DNA from 3 places in the Arthrobacter sp. NPDC056727 genome. Region 2 is predicted to be linked to each of the others. Evidence: riboswitches for the same ligand, from Rfam matches in the RefSeq annotation. Region 2 holds a riboswitch; each other region holds the start of a gene.
What was found. Region 2 has a riboswitch for S-adenosylmethionine ahead of ACFRAH_RS11190 (homoserine O-acetyltransferase). Riboswitches for the same ligand answer to the same signal wherever they lie in the genome.
Positions count from the first base shown of each region.

Region 1: another riboswitch for S-adenosylmethionine. It lies ahead of ACFRAH_RS05865 (aminotransferase class V-fold PLP-dependent enzyme); the one in region 2 lies ahead of ACFRAH_RS11190 (homoserine O-acetyltransferase).
Region 3: another riboswitch for S-adenosylmethionine. It lies ahead of ACFRAH_RS20520 (DUF1737 domain-containing protein); the one in region 2 lies ahead of ACFRAH_RS11190 (homoserine O-acetyltransferase).

Region 1 covers NZ_JBHTZA010000004.1:196,779-203,022, forward strand. Annotated here, with positions in the region: gene aroA (3-phosphoshikimate 1-carboxyvinyltransferase) at 1-735, shown strand, start outside; gene ACFRAH_RS05855 (ribosome small subunit-dependent GTPase A) at 719-1,834, shown strand; gene hisN (histidinol-phosphatase) at 1,900-2,712, shown strand; SAM riboswitch class IV at 2,863-2,976, shown strand; gene ACFRAH_RS05865 (aminotransferase class V-fold PLP-dependent enzyme) at 3,012-4,415, shown strand; gene ACFRAH_RS05870 (class I SAM-dependent methyltransferase) at 4,500-5,279, shown strand; gene ACFRAH_RS05875 (metal-dependent transcriptional regulator) at 5,290-6,003, shown strand; gene ACFRAH_RS05880 (fluoride efflux transporter FluC) at 6,010-6,244, shown strand, end outside.
Region 2 covers NZ_JBHTZA010000009.1:78,263-84,506, reverse strand. Annotated here, with positions in the region: gene ACFRAH_RS11195 (bifunctional o-acetylhomoserine/o-acetylserine sulfhydrylase) at 1-721, shown strand, start outside; SAM riboswitch class IV at 826-941, shown strand; gene ACFRAH_RS11190 (homoserine O-acetyltransferase) at 1,047-2,129, shown strand; gene ACFRAH_RS11185 (MFS transporter) at 2,357-3,739, shown strand; gene ACFRAH_RS11180 (alcohol dehydrogenase catalytic domain-containing protein) at 3,872-5,020, shown strand; gene ACFRAH_RS11175 (LysR family transcriptional regulator) at 5,062-5,970, opposite strand; gene mmsB (3-hydroxyisobutyrate dehydrogenase) at 6,108-6,244, shown strand, end outside.
Region 3 covers NZ_JBHTZA010000026.1:61,187-67,430, reverse strand. Annotated here, with positions in the region: gene ACFRAH_RS20540 (EAL domain-containing protein) at 1-346, shown strand, start outside; gene ACFRAH_RS20535 (PLP-dependent cysteine synthase family protein) at 343-1,392, opposite strand; gene ACFRAH_RS20530 (aromatic amino acid ammonia-lyase) at 1,389-3,089, opposite strand; gene ACFRAH_RS20525 (NtaA/DmoA family FMN-dependent monooxygenase) at 3,124-4,419, opposite strand; SAM riboswitch class IV at 4,662-4,776, shown strand; gene ACFRAH_RS20520 (DUF1737 domain-containing protein) at 4,790-5,098, shown strand; gene ACFRAH_RS20515 (rhodanese-like domain-containing protein) at 5,095-5,505, shown strand; gene ACFRAH_RS20510 (O-succinylhomoserine sulfhydrylase) at 5,507-6,244, shown strand, end outside.

The DNA of each region.
Region 1 (6,244 bases), on a different contig from region 2:
CCGAGCCTGGACCACATCAACATGACCATCGCGGTACTGCGCGGAGCGGGCGTGGCGGTGGATGACTCCACGCCCAACCACTGGATTGTCAGCCCCGGCCCCATCCGTGCCTTTGACCAGCGCATCGAACAGGACCTGTCCAATGCCGGTCCGTTCCTGGCTGCGGCGCTTGCCACCGGCGGTACCGTACGCATCCCGGACTGGCCCGAGCACACCACGCAGGTGGGCGACATGTGGCGCAGCATCCTTACCGACATGGGGGCCACGGTCACCCTGGCAGACGGCACCCTGACGGTGACCGGCGGCAGTGAGATCAAGGGCGCGGACTTCGCCGAAACCAGCGAGCTGGCGCCGACGGTCGCCGCGCTCTGCGCCCTGGCCTCCGGCCCTTCGCGGCTGAGCGGCATCGCCCACCTCCGCGGACATGAAACGGACCGGCTGGCCGCGCTCGTCACGGAGATCACCCGCCTCGGCGGTGATGCCGAGGAAACCGCCGACGGGCTCATCATCCGGCCCGCGGAACTGCACGCCGGCACCGTGCACAGCTACGCGGACCACCGGATGGCCACCGCCGGAGCCATCCTCGGGCTGGCGGTCAGGGGCGTGGAAGTGCAGGACATCGCCACTACGTCCAAAACCATGCCCGACTTCCCCAAACTGTGGACGGACATGCTCGGCCAGCGGAGCAGTGCCGTTACCAACACCGCGGGGACCACCGGTGGCACGCAGCACTGACTCCTGGGACGAATCCGACGTCCGGATCCGGCCGAACAAAAAGGGTTCCCGGCCCCGGACGAAGGACCGACCCAGCCACGAGGATGCCGTCACCGGACGGATCATCACCGTTGACCGCGGCCGCTACACGGCCGTCGTCGGCGAGGACTCCGGGCACGAGCGGACGGTCATTGCCGCCCGCGCCCGGGAGCTGCGACGTTCCCCCGTGGTGGCCGGCGACTTCGTCTCCCTGGTGGGCGATGTGTCCGGAGCCCCGGACACCCTCGCCCGGCTCGTGAAAATCCAGGACCGCAAGACACTGCTGCGCCGCAGCGCCGACGACACCGATCCCGTGGAACGCGCCGTGGTGGCCAACGCGGACCAGCTCGTGGTGGTTGTCGCCGCCGCCAACCCGGAACCCCGCACCGGCTTCATCGACCGCGCGCTGGTGGCCGCCTACGACGCCGGGATCGAGCCGATCCTGCTCGTCACCAAGGCGGACGTCAAGGACCCTACGGAGCTGCTGGGCAACTACCGCCACCTCGACTTTCCGGTGATCATCAGCCGCACCGCAGATTCCGAGGCGTCCGGCATCGACGCCCGGTCCGACGACGGCCTCTCCGCCCGGCTCGACGTTGCCGCCGTCTCCGACCTCCGGGCCCACCTGGACGGGAAGGTGACGGTGATGCTGGGCCATTCCGGCGTCGGAAAATCCACCATGGTCAATGCACTGACCGGCGCCGAACGAGCTACCGGCGGCGTGAACGCGGTGACGGGCCGCGGGCGGCACACGTCGTCGTCGGCCCTTGCCCTCAAGCTGGCCGACGCCCCGGTGGGGAGCTGGATCATCGACACTCCGGGCATCCGCTCGTTCGGGCTGGCGCACGTCGACCCCGACCGCATCCTGCACTCCTTCCCCGACCTTGAGCCGGGCACCGAGGCCTGCGAACGCGGCTGCAAACACGATTCCACCGCCGTTAACTGCGGCGTGGATGCCTGGGTCGAGGCCGGCCACGCCGGCCCTTCGGGAGCAGCCAGGCTCGCGTCCCTGCGCCGCCTGCTGGGCACTGACCCGCGCGCGGAGGCCCAGGAAACCAAGGAACTCGGCACCGTAGGCTAGCCTCCCCGGCGCCGCCCGGCCGTTGCCTCCCCGCCCCGCCGGGCCTTTGAGGGTAGTTTGGAACCATGACCCAACCCGCTTCAACGTACAACGATGACCTGCGTCTGGCCCATGTGCTGGCCGATTCCGTGGACGACCAGACCATGAGCCGGTTCAAGGCGCTGGACCTTCAGATCGAGACGAAGCCAGATCTGACGCCGGTCACCGATGCGGACAAGGCCGCCGAGGAGTCGATCCGCGGCCAGCTGTCCCGATCCCGTCCCCGCGACGCCGTCCTCGGTGAGGAGTTCGGCAGTTCCGGCCACGGTTCCCGCCGCTGGATCATCGACCCCATCGACGGCACCAAGAACTTTGTCCGCGGGGTGCCGGTGTGGGCCACGCTGATCGCCCTCGTCGACGAGGGCGAACCGGTGGTGGGCGTCGTCAGCGCCCCTGCGCTGGGCAAGCGCTGGTGGGCGGCCAAAGGCGCCGGCGCCTACTCGGGCCGCTCCCTCGCGGCCGCCACGCGGCTGAAGGTTTCCAATGTGTCCAGCCTTGCCGACGCCTCACTGTCCTACTCCAGCCTCGGCGGCTGGAAGGACCGCGGCAACCTTGACGAGTTCCTCCAGCTCACGGAGGATGTGTGGCGCACCCGCGCCTTCGGCGACTTCTGGTCCTACTGCATGGTGGCCGAAGGGGCAGTGGACATCGCCTGCGAACCGGAACTGAACCTGTACGACATGGCGGCGCTGGTGCCGATCGTGACGGAGGCAGGCGGGCGGTTCACCTCCCTCGAAGGCACCGACGGACCGTTCGGCGGCAACGCGCTGGCCACCAACTCGATCCTGCACTCGGAAGTCCTGAAGCGGCTGAACCCGCAGCTGGACGACCTGCTCTGACACTGAACATTACGACGGCGGCCGCCCACTTTAGGGGGCGGCCGCCGTCGTTTCTTCGGCAGAACGCCGAATATCCAGCCCGCGTAATAATCCGCTTAACATTTTGACCGGCTTTTTCATCGCCTGTCCGGATGTCCTAGTCTCGTAACAGGTCACGAGTGCCAGCGCTAAACCCCGGTTAGCTGGCCGGCAACCCTCCATTCGCGGTGGGGTGCCCCGGGTGACGACCAGGCCGATCCGGAACGGACCCGGCAAGCGCGGATCCCCGTCACACGGGGTCCTTTTCTCAGTGAGGTCCCATGACGACTGCCATCATTTCTTCCACCGACGCCGATGTGCTGGACGGCCGGTTTGTCGCCGCCGGCCGCCCCCTGGCCGCCGTCACGGGCGCAGAAATCCAGGCTCCGCTGATCCAGGGCGGCCACATCCGCTACGCCAACCTCGACTATGGCGCCTCCGCGCCTGCGCTGTCGGTCGTTTCCGCATACCTCAACGAGATCCTGCCGTACTACGCCAGCGTGCACCGCGGCGCCGGCTATGCCTCGCAGATCAGCACCTCCGTATACGAGAACTCACGGAACGTCGTGCGGGAGTTCGTGGGCGGCCGCGCCGATGACGCCGTCATCTTCACCCGGAACACCACCGACTCCCTGAACCTCCTGGCCGGCTGCCTGCCGGTGGAGGACCACCACCACACCGGCGAAGTGCTGTACCTGGACATAGAGCACCACGCCAACCTGCTGCCGTGGCAGGGCGTGCCGCACCGCAGCGTGGTGGCATCGGAAACGCTGGAGGCCACCATCGGCAGCCTGCGTGCCGAACTGCAGCACGGCGATATCAGCCTCCTCGCCGTCACCGGCGCCTCCAACGTCACCGGCGAAATCCTCCCGATCCGCCGCCTCGCCGCGCTGGCCCATGAATACGGCGCCCGGATCGTGGTGGACGCCGCCCAGCTCGCACCGCACCGCCGTGTTAACATCGCCGCGGACGACGTCGACTACCTCGCCTTCTCCGGCCACAAGCTCTACGCCCCCTTCGGGGCCGGCGTCCTCGTTGGCCGCCCCGACTGGCTCGACGCCGGCACCCCCCACCTCGCGGGCGGCGGCGCCGTGAGCGAGGCCAGGCTCGACGGCGTCAGCTGGGCCACCGGCCCCGCCCGCCACGAGGGGGGCTCACCGAACGTCCTCGGCGCAGCCACCCTTGCCCGCGCGACCCAGGTCATCGCTGCCCTCGACCCGCAGAGCTGGCACGCCCACGAAGCCGCCATCCGGTCCTTCCTCGTCGAGGGGCTGCGCCGGATCGACGGCGTCACCGTCCACCAGATCTTCGAGGACAGCAACCCGGATGACGCCATCGGCGTGGTCAACTTCTCCGTGGAGGGTTACGACGCCGGTTTGGTGGCCGCCTACCTGTCGGCCGAACACGGCGTGGGCCTGCGCGACGGCCGCTTCTGCGCGCACCCGCTGCTGAAGCGCCTCGGCCTGCCGTCCGGTTCGCTGCGCGCCAGCTTCGGCGTGGGATCACGGCTCGAGGACGCCCAGCGGCTGCTCGCCGGCATCGAGGAGCTCCGCCGCTCCGGCCTGGGCTGGGACTACGTGGTGGACGCCGGGCGCTGGGTTCCGGCGAACGACGCCCGCACCTACCCCGACTGGGCACCCAACACGCCCGGCACCGCCGGCGCCGCACCGTGTGTCCAGGACTGATCGGTACTCAGGACTAAGCACCTCTCGCTCTCCGTACGGTAAATTCGAAAGGTAATTTTCGACGTCGGCCTAAGGAGACTGTGCGTGGCACGGGGCGGTCCCAAACTTCATCACGGGCGGCGGCAGGAGCTGGGGCAAAGCTTCCAGGACGGCGGCGAGCACTACCACCGCGTCCGTCCCGGCTACCCGGACGACTCCGCGGACTGGCTCATTCCAGCCGGGGCCCGTACCGCGGCTGACGTCGGCGCGGGAACGGGCAAATTCACCGCCCTGCTGGTGGACCGGGGGCTCGCCGTCAGCGCCGTGGACCCTTCCCTGGACATGCTGGACCAGCTTAGCCGCATGTACCCCGGGGTCCATGCTCTGGCGGGCACCGCGGAGGAAACAGGACTTCCCGAGGCGGCGTTCGACGTCGTCAGCGTTGCCCAGGCGTGGCACTGGTGCGATCCGCTGCGGGCCAGCACCGAAATTTCCCGCATCCTCAAGCCCCATGGCGTGCTTGGCCTGATCTGGAACCAGTTGGACACATCCGTGCCCTGGGTGCACCGGCTGTCCCGCATCATGCATGCCGGGGACGTCCACAAACCGGACTTCCGCCCGAAGATCGGCCCGGAATTCACGTCGCTGGAAAGCCACCTGACACGGTGGGAGGATCCGGTCACCCCGGACGACATCCTCGAACTGGCAAAATCCCGCAGTTATTACCTCGCGGCCAACGACGCCACCCGGGCAAAGGTGACCGGCAACCTGGCCTGGTACCTGCACGAGCATCTCGGCCATGCCCAGGGCGAGGTCCTCCAGCTCCCCTACCTCACCCAGACGTGGCGGGCGGTCAAGGCCGAACGCCGGAGTGGCAGCAGGTAGGCTTGAAGCTGTGAAGACCAGTACGCCCTCCTCCTCGATCGAGGACTACGTTAAGGTCATCTATTCCTTCACGGAATGGCAGGACAAGCCCATCACCTCCACCCAGCTTGCACAGCGGCTCGGCGTGGCCAATTCCTCGGTCTCCGAGATGGTGCGCAAGCTCAAGGACCAGGGCCTCGTCCTCCACAAGCCCTACAGCGCCATCACGCTCACGCCGCAGGGTGTCCGGCTTGCCCTTTCCATGGTCCGGCGGCACCGGCTGATTGAAACGTACCTGGTCAAGGACCTCGGTTACAGCTGGGACGAAGTCCACGACGAGGCCGAACAGCTGGAGCATGCGGTCTCGGATACCTTCATTGAGCGGCTGGCGGCCCGGCTCGGCAACCCGTCCCGGGACCCGCACGGCGACCCCATCCCCGCGGCCGACGGAACAGTCCGGATGCCGTCGGCCCACCGGATGATCGAGCTCGACGACGGCCACACCGGCCGGATCACGCGGATCAGCGACGAGAACCCGGAACTGCTGCGCTACCTCGCCGCGGAACGGATCAGCCTCGACGCCGACGTCGAAGTGCGCGGCCGCAAGCCCTTCGGCGGCGCACTCGTGGTCCGCATCGGTTCCCCCGGAACCAGCCGCGACGTTGACCTCGCCGACGAAGTGGCCTCCGCGCTCTGGATCCACAGCGATTCCGCACATCCCGGCTGCCGCATGGCCGGCCTGTAGGCACAGGTGCGGGTTCCCCTGGCCGGCCGCACCGGCACCGCGCCCACGACCGGATCCGGCTATGGCTGGCGGGTCTGGACGGCCGTCGCCGTCGGCGGACTGCTGGGCACGGAACTCCGGTACGCACTGGGGGTGCTGTTCCCGGACCAGCCGGGAGACCTGCCGTGGGCCACACTGGGCATCAATATCGTGGGAAGCTTCGTGCTGGCAGCCCTCACCACCATCTGGATCGCGCGGCCCC
Region 2 (6,244 bases):
TGCGGACATTGTGGTGCACTCGGCCACCAAGTACCTGGGCGGACACGGCGCCGCCATCGCCGGTGTCATCGTGGATTCAGGAAACTTCGACTTCGGCAAGGACCAGGAGCGCTTCCCCGGCTTCAACACACCGGACCCCACCTACAACGGCCTCGTCTACGCCCGCGACCTCGGAGAGGGCGGCGCCCTCGGAGCCAACCTGTCCTACATCCTCAAAGCGAGGGTCCAGCTGCTCCGCGACCTGGGTTCGGCGGTGTCCCCGTTCAATGCCTTCCTGATCGCGCAGGGCCTGGAAACACTGAGCCTGCGCGTGGAGCGCCACGTGGCCAACGCGGTGGCGGTGGCCAATTGGCTGGAGGCCCGGGACGACGTGGAGTCCGTGGCCTACGCCGGGCTGCCGTCCAGCCCCTGGTATGAGCGCGGGCTGAAGTACGGGCCCAAGGGCACCGGCGCTGTGGTGGCCTTTACAGTGGCCGGCGGCGCCGAGGCCGGCAAACGTTTCGTGGACGCCCTGGAACTGCACTCCCACGTGGCGAACATCGGCGACGTCCGCTCCCTCGTCATCCACCCGGCGTCGACCACGCACAGCCAGCTGAGCCCGGAACAGCAGAGCGTGGCCGGGGTTGCCCCCGGGCTGGTCCGGCTGTCGGTGGGCCTGGAGCACATCGATGACATCCTCGCCGACCTCGACGCCGGATTCCGCGCGGCGAAAGGCGCCTGACGGCCCTGCCCGACCGTGTGACTCCCGTCCCATTCCAGGCCGGGAGTCACACAGCCGTCACATTCTTCGCGCAGGCGTCCGCCTGTTTCGTACACTGGGCAACAGGTCATGAGTGCCAGCGACAGCCCCGGCTTGCTGGCCGGCAACCCTCCTTCCGCGGTGGGGTGCCCCGGGTGAAGACCTGGCCTGCCGGTCTGCTGACGGCGGGCAAGCGCGTAGAAGAGGTTTACCTGTGACGATTTCTGTCAGCCACACCGACGCTCCGGCCGGCAAGACGCCCGAGGGCACTGTTCCGAATGACGCAGTTCCCGATGGCACTCCCGTCCTGGATGGAACTGTCCAGTACCGCAACATCGGCAGCATGGAACTCGAGGCCGGAGGATTCCTGCCGGACGTGACCCTGGCCTACGAAACCTGGGGAACGCTCAACGCGGACGGCTCCAACGCCATCCTCGTCCAGCACGCCCTGACCGGCAGCACCCACGTGACCCGCGGTGCCGGGGACGAGGAAGGCTGGTGGGAGCAGCTTGCCGGGCCCGGCGCGCCGGCTGACACTGACAGGTTCTTCGTCATTTCCATCAACATCCTGGGCGGCTGTTACGGGTCCACCGGGCCGTCGTCGCCCGCACCGGACGGCAAGCCCTGGGGTTCGCGTTTTCCGCTGGTGACGCTGCGCGACTCAACCATCGCCGAGGCCAGGCTCGCCGACCTGCTCGGCATCAGCAGCTGGCACGCCGTGGTGGGCGGATCCATGGGCGGGGCACGCGCCCTCGAATGGGCAGTCACTTTCCCGGAGCGTGTGCGCCGCTGCGGTGTCATTTCCGTCGGGGCCAGGAGCACTGCCGAGCAGATCGCGTTCGCCCAGGCGCAGACCCTTGCAATCCGGCAGGACCGGCACTTCAACAGCGGCGACTACTACGGCGGCGCGGAACCCGCGGAGGGCCTGGCGCTGGCGCGGCGCATTGCCCACATCACCTACCGCTCCGCCTACGAACTCGATTTCCGGTTCGGCAGGAACGCCCAGGCGGCTGAGGAGCCGCTGCAGGCGGATGCCCTGGCGGGGCGCGGCCGTTACCAGGTGGAGAGCTACCTGGACCACCAGGGCAACAAACTCGTCCGGCGCTTCGACGCCAACAGCTACATCGCCCTGACGGAAGCGCTCATGAGCCATGACGTGACCCGCGGGCGTGGGACGCTGAAGGAGGCCCTGTCCCGGGCCACGGCCGACTTCTTCGTCGCCGCCGTGGAGTCCGACAGGCTGTACTTTCCCGCCCAGTCGCTGGAACTCGCCGAGGCACTGCCCGGCAACGTGGACGTGCACATCATCGATTCGCCGATCGGCCACGACGGCTTCCTCACGGAGATCGGCCAGCTGAACGCCCAGCTCAGGGCCCACTTCCTGAACTGACTCCAGGCAGAGGCATCCCGCCGGAGCCGTCCGGACAGCGGCAACACCGGGCCCATGGGGATGCCCCGCATGTGCATTTATGCAGATGCGCCCTGCACTATTTGGCGTTGAGCTTGCGTCACAGGCAGACCATACTCGTTGAATCCGGCGTTCGTGGTGCGCATCACAGCACCCGTGCGCCCCCGATTGGTCCCAGTGGTGTCGAGGAAGACGCCGAAGGAGTTCGCATGAGTACGGAAAGCTCCGCCGCAAGGCGTGCAGAGGAAACCGATGTCAAGGCCTCAGGCCTCAAGAAAGTCGTTACGGCGTCCATGGCCGGCACCGTCGTGGAATGGTACGAGTTCTTTCTCTACGCCTCCGCCGCCACCCTGGTCTTCGGCAAGGCCTTCTTCCCCAACGCCGGCACGGAGCTGGACGGCATCATCGCCGCCTTCCTCACGTACGCCGTCGGATTCGTTGCCCGCCCGATCGGCGGCATCGTCTTCGGCCACTTCGGCGACAAGTTCGGCCGCAAGCAGCTGCTGCAGCTGAGCATCATCCTGGTGGGTGTGTCCACCTTCCTGATGGGCTGCCTGCCGACGTTCCAGCAGATCGGCTACTGGGCGCCCGCGCTCCTGGTGTTCCTGCGGTTTGCCCAGGGCTTCGCCGTCGGCGGTGAATGGGGCGGCGCAGTCCTCCTGGTGGCAGAGCACAGCCCCAGCAAGTCCCGCGGATTCTGGGCCAGCTGGCCGCAGTCCGCCGTGCCCATGGGCAACCTGCTCGCCACGGCCGTGCTGTTCATCCTGTCGTCCACCCTGACCCAGGAAGCCTTCTTCGGCTGGGGCTGGCGCGTGGCGTTCTGGCTCTCCGCGGTGATCGTCCTGATCGGCTACTACATCCGCACCAAGGTCAACGACGCCCCGATCTTCCTCGAAGCCCGCAAAGAGGTCGAGGCCGGGCACAAGGGCTACGGCGTTGCCGAGGTGTTCAAGCGCTACCCGCGCGGCGTTTTCACCGCCATGGGCCTGCGCTTTGCCGAGAACATCCTCTACTACCTCGTGGTCACGTTCTCCATCACGTACCTGAAGACGGTGGTCCAGGCGGACACCACCCGGATCCTGCTGCTCCTGCTCTTCGCCCACGCCGTGCACTTCGTGGCCGTTCCGCTGGTGGGCAAGCTGTCGGACCGCTTCGGCCGCAAGCCCGTCTACATGGCCGGCGCCATCCTGGGCGCCACCTGGGGCTTCTTCGCCTTCCCCATGATGGACACCAAGAACGACATGATCATCCTGGCCTCCATCATGATCGGCCTGCTGTTCCACGCCCTCATGTACGCCGGCCAGCCCGCCATCATGGCGGAAATGTTCCCTACCCGGATGCGGTACTCCGGCGTTTCGCTCGGCTACCAGGTGACCTCGATCGTGGCAGGTTCATTGGCCCCGATCATCGCCGCCTCGCTGCTGGGCACCTACAAGTCCTCCGTCCCGGTGGCCATCTACCTGCTGATCGCCTGCGTCATCACCGCCGTCGCGGTGTTCTTCCTGAAGGAAACCCGCGGGGTCTCGCTCCACGACGTGGATGCGGCCGACGCCAAGGGCACCGCCGACCTGCTGGCCGCCGGCAGGAAGTAGGAAGCAATCCGGGCCCACCGGCTTGAGTCCCGGACCCAACGAGCATTCGGCAGCTGCCACTAACAGTGACTGCCCGGCCCGCCACTGATGCGGGGCCGGGCAGTTGCCCGTTCAACGACACCAAGGATTTCCATGAAAGCAGCAGTCCTCTACTCCACCGTCCCGAATGCTGACACGGCTGCGGGCGGCGCACCGCAGAAGCCCAGCTACGCCGACGCCCGGCCCCTGGTGGTCCAGGAGCTGGACCGTCCTGAGCCCCGGGCCGGCGAGCTGGGCGTGGCCATCACCTACTCCAGCCTGTGCCATTCGGACCTTTCCGTGGTGGACGGCTCGCGGGTGCGGCCCCTGCCGATGGCGCTGGGCCATGAGGCGGTGGGGCGGGTCGAGTCCGTGGGCGACGGCGTCTCCGATGTGTCGGTGGGCGACCATGTGGTGCTGGTCTTCGTGCCGAGCTGCGGGGACTGCCGCGCCTGCCGGTCCGGCCGTCCCGCCCTCTGCCACCGGGCGGCGGAGGTCAACGGTTCCGGCGACCTGCTGCACGGCGAGGCGCTGCTGCGCACGCCCGCGGGGGAGCGGATCAACCACCACCTGGGCGTCTCGGCTTTTGCCGATTACGCGGTGGTGGCCCGGGAGTCGGTGGTGGTGATTGACGACGACGTCCCGGACACCGTTGCGGCGATGTTCGGTTGCGCCGTGCTCACCGGAATGGGCGCCGTGCTCAACACGGCCGCCGTCACGGCCGGCCAATCGGTGGCCGTGTTCGGGCTCGGCGCGGTGGGCCTGTCCGCGGTCATGGCCGCGTCCCTCGCCGGGGCCGGCAGTGTGATCGCCATCGATCCCAATACCGGCAAGCACCAGCTCGCCCTCGACTGCGGTGCCACCGCGGTGGGGAGGCCCGAGGACGCTGCCCGCCTGATCGCGGAGGCGGCAGGCAACGGTGTGGACATCGCCGTCGAAGCCGTCGGTTCCGCGGGCGTGATTGCCGCCTGCCTGGGGCACGTGACCCGGGGCGGCGCCGTGGTTTCGGTCGGCCTGCCCCATCCCTCCGCCGAGCTGACGGTGCCCGCACTGCAGTTCGCCGGGGCCGGCAAGCGCCTGCTGGGTTCTTACATGGGCGACGCCGTTCCCGGGCGGGACATCCCGCTCTACCTGGGCTATTGGCGGGACGGCAAACTGCCGGTGGAGCTGCTGCACACGGACACCAAGCCGCTCACGGAAATCAACGAGGGGCTGGATGCGCTGGCGTCCGGGCAGGTGGTGCGCCGGCTGTTCCAGGCCTGACGCCCTTCAGGGCCGGACGGCCGCCGGCTGAGCGGGGCCCGTCAGCCTGCCAGCAGCGCCGCGCGGTCCTTCACCTCTTCCTTCAGTGCGGCGATGACGGCCTGCACCGGGGCCGACCGGAGGGATTCCGGCCGCGCGACAGCCCAGATGGGAAGCTGGCGCTCGAAGTCGTCGGCCAGTACCGGCACGAAGTCCGCCTGCCCGCCCACCATGAAGTTCGGCAGCAGCCCGATGCCTGCGCCCTGCCGGACGGCCTCCACCTGGGCGAACACGCTCGTGGCCTGGAAGCTTGAGGTGGGCATGGGCAGCTGCGAGGACCACCGGTGCCCCAGCTCTGCCACCTGGAGCGCAGACTCGACGTAAGAGACAAAGCCGTGCTGCCCGACGTCGTCGAGCGTTTCCGGCACTCCGTGCTCCGCGGCGTAGCCGCGGCTGGCGTAGAGGCGCAGGTAGTAATTGCTCAGGAAAATGGTCTGGGCATTGCTGACGTCGGTCCTGCCCACCACGATCTCCAGGTCCACGCCGGACCTGTTCTGGCTGACCTTCCGCGTGGCGCTCAGCATTTCGATGTTCAGCTGCGGGTTCTGCCGCTGCAGCCGGACCAGTGCAGGGGTGACGAATACCGCTCCGACGCCGTCCGTCGTCGCCACGCGCACCAGCCCGGACAGTGCGCTTTGGTTCTGGCTGAGCAGCCCGGAGAGCGAACCAAGGGTGTTCTCGATGGCCTCGGCTGCCTCCACGGCGGAGGCGCCAAGCTGGGTCAGCTCCCAGCCGTGCGGGCTGCGCTCCAGGGTGCGGCCGCCCAGCTGCTTGTCCAGGGCGAGGATCCGGCGGGAGATGGTGGTGTGCGTTGTGCCGAGCGTTTCCGCCACAGCGTTGAACCGGCCCAGCCGAGCAACCGTCAGCAGAATCAGCAGGTCGTCCGGACTCGGAAGCCGCCTGGTATCCACGGCAAGCCTTTCCCTCGATGTGCATCAATGCACATGCCGTCTTCAATTTTTCCCCTTGATTGCACTCTACCAGGATGTGATCGTGGACACAGACCTTCCGGCCCGGCGGCCGGATCCGAAGCGAAGGAGCTTGCGACATGGCAGTAATCGGTTGGATCGGCCTCGGAAACATGGGCGGTTCCATGTCCGCGAACCTGGCGAAGGCCGGGCATGACGTCCGCGGTTTCGACCTCAACGCCGCAGCGCTTGCCGCCGCCGAGGAGGCCGGCGTCAA
Region 3 (6,244 bases), on a different contig from region 2:
CGCCGTGAACGGCGCCGAGGTTGGCTTCACGTCCATGGACCAGGTCCTGGAGCTTCGCCCGGACATCATCAAGCTGGACCGGAGCTTCATCGCGGGCATTGAAAACTCCGAGGGCCAGCGCCTGCGGGCCGCCGCCATGGCCGAGCTCGCCCGCTACATTGACGCTGCCATCGGAGCCCAGGGCGTGGAGACGCCGGAAGAACTCGACGCCCTGACTGAACTTGGCATGGCGGCTGCGCAGGGCTACCTGCTGGGCCGGCCCTCCGTCCACCCGCTGGACTGGAATGCCTGGATCCGTTCCGAAAACGAATCGGCTGCCACCGGCCCGATACCGATCCTGAACTAGTCCTCCGCGAGGTCCGTGGCCAGGCGGATATGGTTGTCCGCCAGCCACACCGGGTTGAATGCCTTGCTCTGGTAGTTGCTGCCCGTGTCAGGGGCGACCGCCACAACCACCGAACCGTGCGGTGCCGCCCTGGCCACCCGGAGCGCCGCTGCCACCGTCAGGCCCGACGACGGCCCCAGGGACAGGCCTTCCTCGTTGAGCAACCGGTGCAGCGTGGTGTACACCTCGTCATTCGGGATCCGCAGGAACCTGTCCAGCAGGCCGAGGTCAAAGACCTTGGGCCAGTCGGGTTTGGGCCAGGAGTTGCCGACGCCGTCCACCAGGATCTGGCCCGGGTGCCCGCCGCTGTAGACCGAGCCGTAGGGGTCCGCGCCGATCACCTCCACGTGGCCGCCGGACTTCTCCTTGAGGTACCGTCCGTTCCCGGTGATCGTGCCGCCGGTGCCCACGCCCGCGACGAAATGCGTGACGCGCCCGGCTGTCTGCGCCCAGATTTCCGGCGCCGTCCCCTCGTAGTGCGCGCGCGGATTGGCCGGGTTGTCGAACTGCAGCGGACGCCATGCGCCGGGAATCTCGGCCGTGATCCTGGCCGCGACTGCCCGCGCGTTTTCCGGCGAGTTCGACGGCGCGCTCCAGTCCGTGAACACCACCCGCGCCCCGTACCGGTTGAGGGCATCCAGCTTCTCCGACGATATGGAATCACCGGTGACCACCACCACGGGATGGCCGGTCAGTGCGCCGATCAGCGCCAGCCCGATCCCGGTGTTCCCCGAGGTGCTTTCAACGATCGTCCCGCCCGGCTGCAGCTCACCGCTGTGCTCCGCGGCCCGGACCATGCTCAGCGCGGTCCGGTCCTTGATGGACCCGCCGGGGTTCTCCGATTCGAGCTTGACGAAAACAGTGCTTCCCAGTCCGCGGCTCAGTACCTCCAGCGGGACCAGCGGGGTGTTCCCCACCCGGGCCAGCACGGCGTCGGCGTCCACGGCGGGATCCAGTATGGGCGCCACATGCCGTGCCTGGCGGCCGCTCCCCGTCACGGTTGTCATGGTTCTCCTCGTCCAGAGTTTGTACGGCCAAAGTTAGTACCGCCAGAGTTTGCACGGCCATGGTTCTGATCCCCGGCATCCTGCCCGCCGACATCCGCGCTGCGGTCATTCATTTCCGGGGCCGGCGTCTGCAACTCGGGCAGCCCTGCCAGCAAATCCTTCAGCGCAGCGCGCGCATCCTCCACCAGCGCCGCCGCCGGCAGTTGCCGGGAGAGCAACTCCGAGAGGAGCGCTACGACTGCTGCGGTGCCAGTACCCAGTTCCCGGGTTTCGGCCTCCCGCAGGTCCGTGTCCTGCGCCTCCGCCAGGAGGTACGACGCCGTCAGCGCCTCTATGGTGAGGAGCCTGGCCGCGGCCTCCACCGAGCGCTCCAGCTGCTGGAGGGCCAGCGGGGCCAGCGTCGAGTGGTCCTCCACATCCGCGGACAGGGTGGGGGCCCCCAGCGTGGCAGGCGCTGCCAGGAACTTCAGTTCGGCCAGCAGGCCTGCGGCCGAGTACCAGAGCAGTCCCGGCAGGTCTTCGGACGCGAGCGGTGTGCCTGCCCGGGCCGCCTCCAGGTTGAGCTGCCGGATCAGCCGCTGCGGCGGATAGAGCTTGGCGATGCGCCGCTCGCTGCTGATCCCCACGTGTGCCAGTCCCAGCCGCAGCGCCTCGAACGCCAGGGCCAGCTGCATGGGCTGGAAGTTCCCGCCGGACACCATGAGGCCCGAGGCCACGTCCGTCAGCGGGTTGTCGCCGCGGCCGTTGAGTTCCACCTCGAGCGCCTCGGCCAGGGCGCCCACCTGGGCCCGGAACGCACCGTGCGTCTGCGGCGCGGCGCGGAAGGACAGCGAATCCTGCACGGACACCTGCCGCCGCGGATCCTCCAGCCAGCCGCCGCGCAGCAGGCGGCGGACGTTGGCGGCCGAGACGCGCTGGCCGTCCACCGCCTTGGCGGACTGCACAGCCGGCGAGAACGGGCTGAGGTTCCCGCCGCCGTCGTACCTTGCGGTGGCCTCAAGGGACAGCGCCAGCGCGGTGTCCGCCAGATCTGCGAGCCACTGGAGGCGGCGGAGTTCCAGCGCGCCGGCACCGATGGAATAGGAGTTGGCGCTGACCAGCGCCAGGGCCTCCCCCGGTGCCAGGACAAGCGGTTCCAGCCCGGCGGCGGCGAGCGCTTCCCCTCCACCGGTCAGTCCGCCGTCGGGAGCCAGCGCCTGCCCTTCCCCGATGGCGACGGCGGCAACCGCCGCCAGATGGGTGAGGTCCGATGAGCCGACGGACCCGTCGCGCGGAACGGCCGGCACCACGCCCCTGTTCAGCAGTTCGGCGTAGAACCGGGCAGTTTCCGGGCGCACGCCCGAGCCTCCGCGGGTGAACCCGATGAGCCGGGCCAGGATGAGGGCGCGGACTTCATCCCCGTCCAGCAGTGCACCGACGCCGCTGTGGTGGTAGCGCACCACCTGCACCTGGAAGTCGAGGATGGAGTCCTTGTCCACGGCCGTGTCCCGGCCGGAGCCGAGAAGGGTGTTGAGTCCGTAGACCCGGTGGCCGGAATCGATGGCCGCCTGCACCACCTCACGGGAGAGCCCCACGAGCTCAAGGGCCTCGGCGCTGAGGACCACCTCCACGGCGGGATCGGCCGCTGCCGCCGCCACGTCGCCGGCCCGGATGTGGGCCGTGCCGATCAAAAACGTCCCCCGGCGGGCACGAGACACCAGTCCGTGGTTGCTCCCGGCCACTGCCATGGCGTTAGAAGTCCAGCAGGTTCCGGCGGAAGCCGCCTTCGCCGTAGCTCGTCCGCAGCAGTCCACGCCTGCGCAGCACCGGCGCCAGCCTGTCCAGCACGCCGTGAATGGTGGCAGGGTCCACGAAGCCGGAGAAGAGGAAGCCGTCGCCGCCCACCGCGGCCCCGGTTTCCTCCAGGTAGTCGGCGATTTCCTCGGCGGTGCCGATGATGCTGTCGCCTGCGCCGCCGCTGCGTGCCTGCAGGATCTGCCGCAGGGTGGAACCCGGCGGCGCCGCCTTGGAGAAGTGCTCCAGGGTTCCCTGGTTGCTGTTGGTGCTCAGTTCCGGCAGCGGCGCATCAAGGTCGAACTGCTTGAAGTCGATGACGGACAGGTAGGAGATGGAGTTGAGCTGGCTGTCGATGTCCCGCTGCGTGAGCTCCCGGCGCGCGGCCCGCAGGTCCTCCGCCTCGGCCCTGGAACCGGTCACGGTGGGTTTCAGGACAAACAGCACCTTGACGTCGTCGGGGTTCCGGCCGGCCCCGGCGGCTTCTGCGCGGATCGAGTCCCGGTACGCCTTCATGCCGTCCACACCGCGGGCCAGGGCAATGGCAACGTCGGCGTTCGCACCGGCGAAGGCCTTGCCCCGCGGGGATGCCCCGGCCTGCACCAGCACCGGTTCCTCCGGCAGCGGTGCCGTGTTGAGCGGTCCGCGGACCTTGAAGAACTCCCCGTCGTGGTGGATGGGCCGGACCTTGGTGTGGTCCGCGAAGATGCCAGCCCCGGCGTCCTCCAGGATGGCGTCCGGTTCCCAGCTGCGCCACAGCTTGCGGACCACGTCCACGAACTCCTCGGCCTTCTCGTAGCGGAGGTCGTGCTCGATCTGCTGGTCCAGTCCGTAGTTCTGCGCGGCCAGGTCACTGCCGGAGGTCACCACGTTCCAGCCGAGCTGCCCGTTGGAGAAGTGCTGGAGCGTGGCCAGCAGCCGGGCCGCGGTGAAGGGCGGATAGAAGGAGGCGCTGATGGTGGGCACAATGCCCAGGTGCTCGGTGGCGGACAGCAGGTACGGCACCAGCGCCAGCGGATCGTGCTTGGGCGCGAAGGACGCCTGCGCCAGTGAGACCTCCGCGCTGCCGCCGTAGGTATCGGGGACGGTGAGTGAGTCCTCGATGATGAACAGGTCCAGCCCGGCCCGCTCGAACTCCCGGACCGCATGCTGGTAGGGGGCGGGCTTCTTCCAGTCGTAGCCGATTCCGTAGCCGGGCGTCCCCCAGCCCTGGACCCCGAAGCCATGGCCCACAAACCATCCAAAGTGCAGCATGGGAGTCACTGTATTCGGGGTCGAATCATTCACAGCGGCCTGGTTTCATCCGGCGTTACGGCGGGTCATCTCCCGTCATTATCCTCCCGGCCGTCGGCTTTGTAACCGCAACGCGGGGTCAGTTACCGCCGCTTCCGGGGCCCCGATTCGGCCGTATCTGACCCCGCGTTTCTTTCGATGCGTTACGGAAGATGACGACGGCGGCGGTGCGTGCCGCCGTCGTCAGTGTTACGTTTTTCGGGAGTAATGAGTACCGGCATTAAGCCCTGACTGGCCGGTCGGCAACCCTCCTTCCACGGCGGGGTGCCTCAGGTGAATACTCGGCATATCGACCACTTCGAGCTGCAAGCGTGAGAAAAGGAGATCCGTCGTGTCAGACGCCCCCGCCGTTGCAACACTGCCGTCCCAGCAGGATAAACCTGAGGAAAAGCTGTCCTACCGCCTCATCACGGGCCCGGACGACCGGGCGTTCTGTGAGCGCATCTCGGCGGCCCTTGCTGAGGGATACGTGCTGCACGGCAGCCCGGCCGCCACCTTCAACGGCACCAGCGTCATTGTTGCCCAGGCCGTCATCCTGCCGGCCGCGATCGCCAGCGCAGATGCCGCCGTCGCCACGGCCGTTGACCGGCTGGACTCCGACGAGGACCTCAGCGCGGAAGCATACGAGGGCCACGCATGAGCTACGCCGGCGACGTCAGCCCGCAGGACGCGTGGGCCAAGCTCGAGGAGGGCGCCATCCTGGTGGATGTGCGCACCGAGGGCGAATGGGCGCACATCGGCATTCCGGACACCAAGGCCACGGACAACGATCCCCTGTTCATCCAGTGGACCTTTCCCGGCGGCATTCCCAACCCCGGGTTCGTCGAGCAGCTGAAGCAGCAGGCCCCGGAGGACTCCACCGTGGAGCTGCTCTTCCTCTGCCGCTCCGGCCAGCGCTCCATCGCCGCCGCCATTGCCGCCACGCAGGCCGGCTTCACGGCCTACAACGTCCTCGAAGGATTCGAGGGCGAGCCCGACCGCTACGGTGAGCGCACCGTGAACGGCTGGAAGAACCGCGGCCTGCCGACGAACCTGGGAAAGAACTAAGTTGACCTTTAATCACGACGCCGCCGGCTGGAGCCCCGATACCCAGGCCGTCCGCGGCGGGCTTGACCGCACCAATTTCCAGGAAACCACGGAGCCCGTCTTCCTGAACTCCGGGTTCGTCTACGAATCCGCCGCGGCCGCCGAGCGCGCCTTCACCGGCGAGGACGAACGCTTCGTCTACTCGCGCTACGGCAACCCGTCCGTGGCCACTTTCCAGGAGCGGCTGCGCCTGCTCGAAGGCACGGAGGCGTGCTTTGCGACGGCGTCCGGCATGTCCGCCGTCTTCACCGCCCTGGGTGCGCTGCTGGGGGCCGGGGACCGCGTGGTGGCCAGCCGTTCCCTGTTCGGCTCCTGCTTCGTCATCCTCAACGAAATCCTGCCCCGCTGGGGCGTGGAGACGGTGTTCGTGGACGGCCCGGACCTTGATCAGTGGCGCGACGCCCTCTCGGTTCCCACGACGGCGGTCTTCTTCGAATCCCCGTCCAATCCGATGCAGGAGATCGTGGACATCGCGGCGGTCAGTGAACTCGCCCACGCCGCCGGCGCCAAGGTGGTGGCGGACAACGTCTTCGCCACCCCGCTGCTGCAGCGCTGCGGGGACCTCGGCGCGGACGTGATCGTCTACTCCGGCACCAAGCACATCGACGGCCAGGGCCGTGTGATGGGCGGGGCGATTCTTGGCACCAAGGAATTCATCGACGGCCCGGTCAAGCAGCTCATGCGCCACACCGGCCCGGCG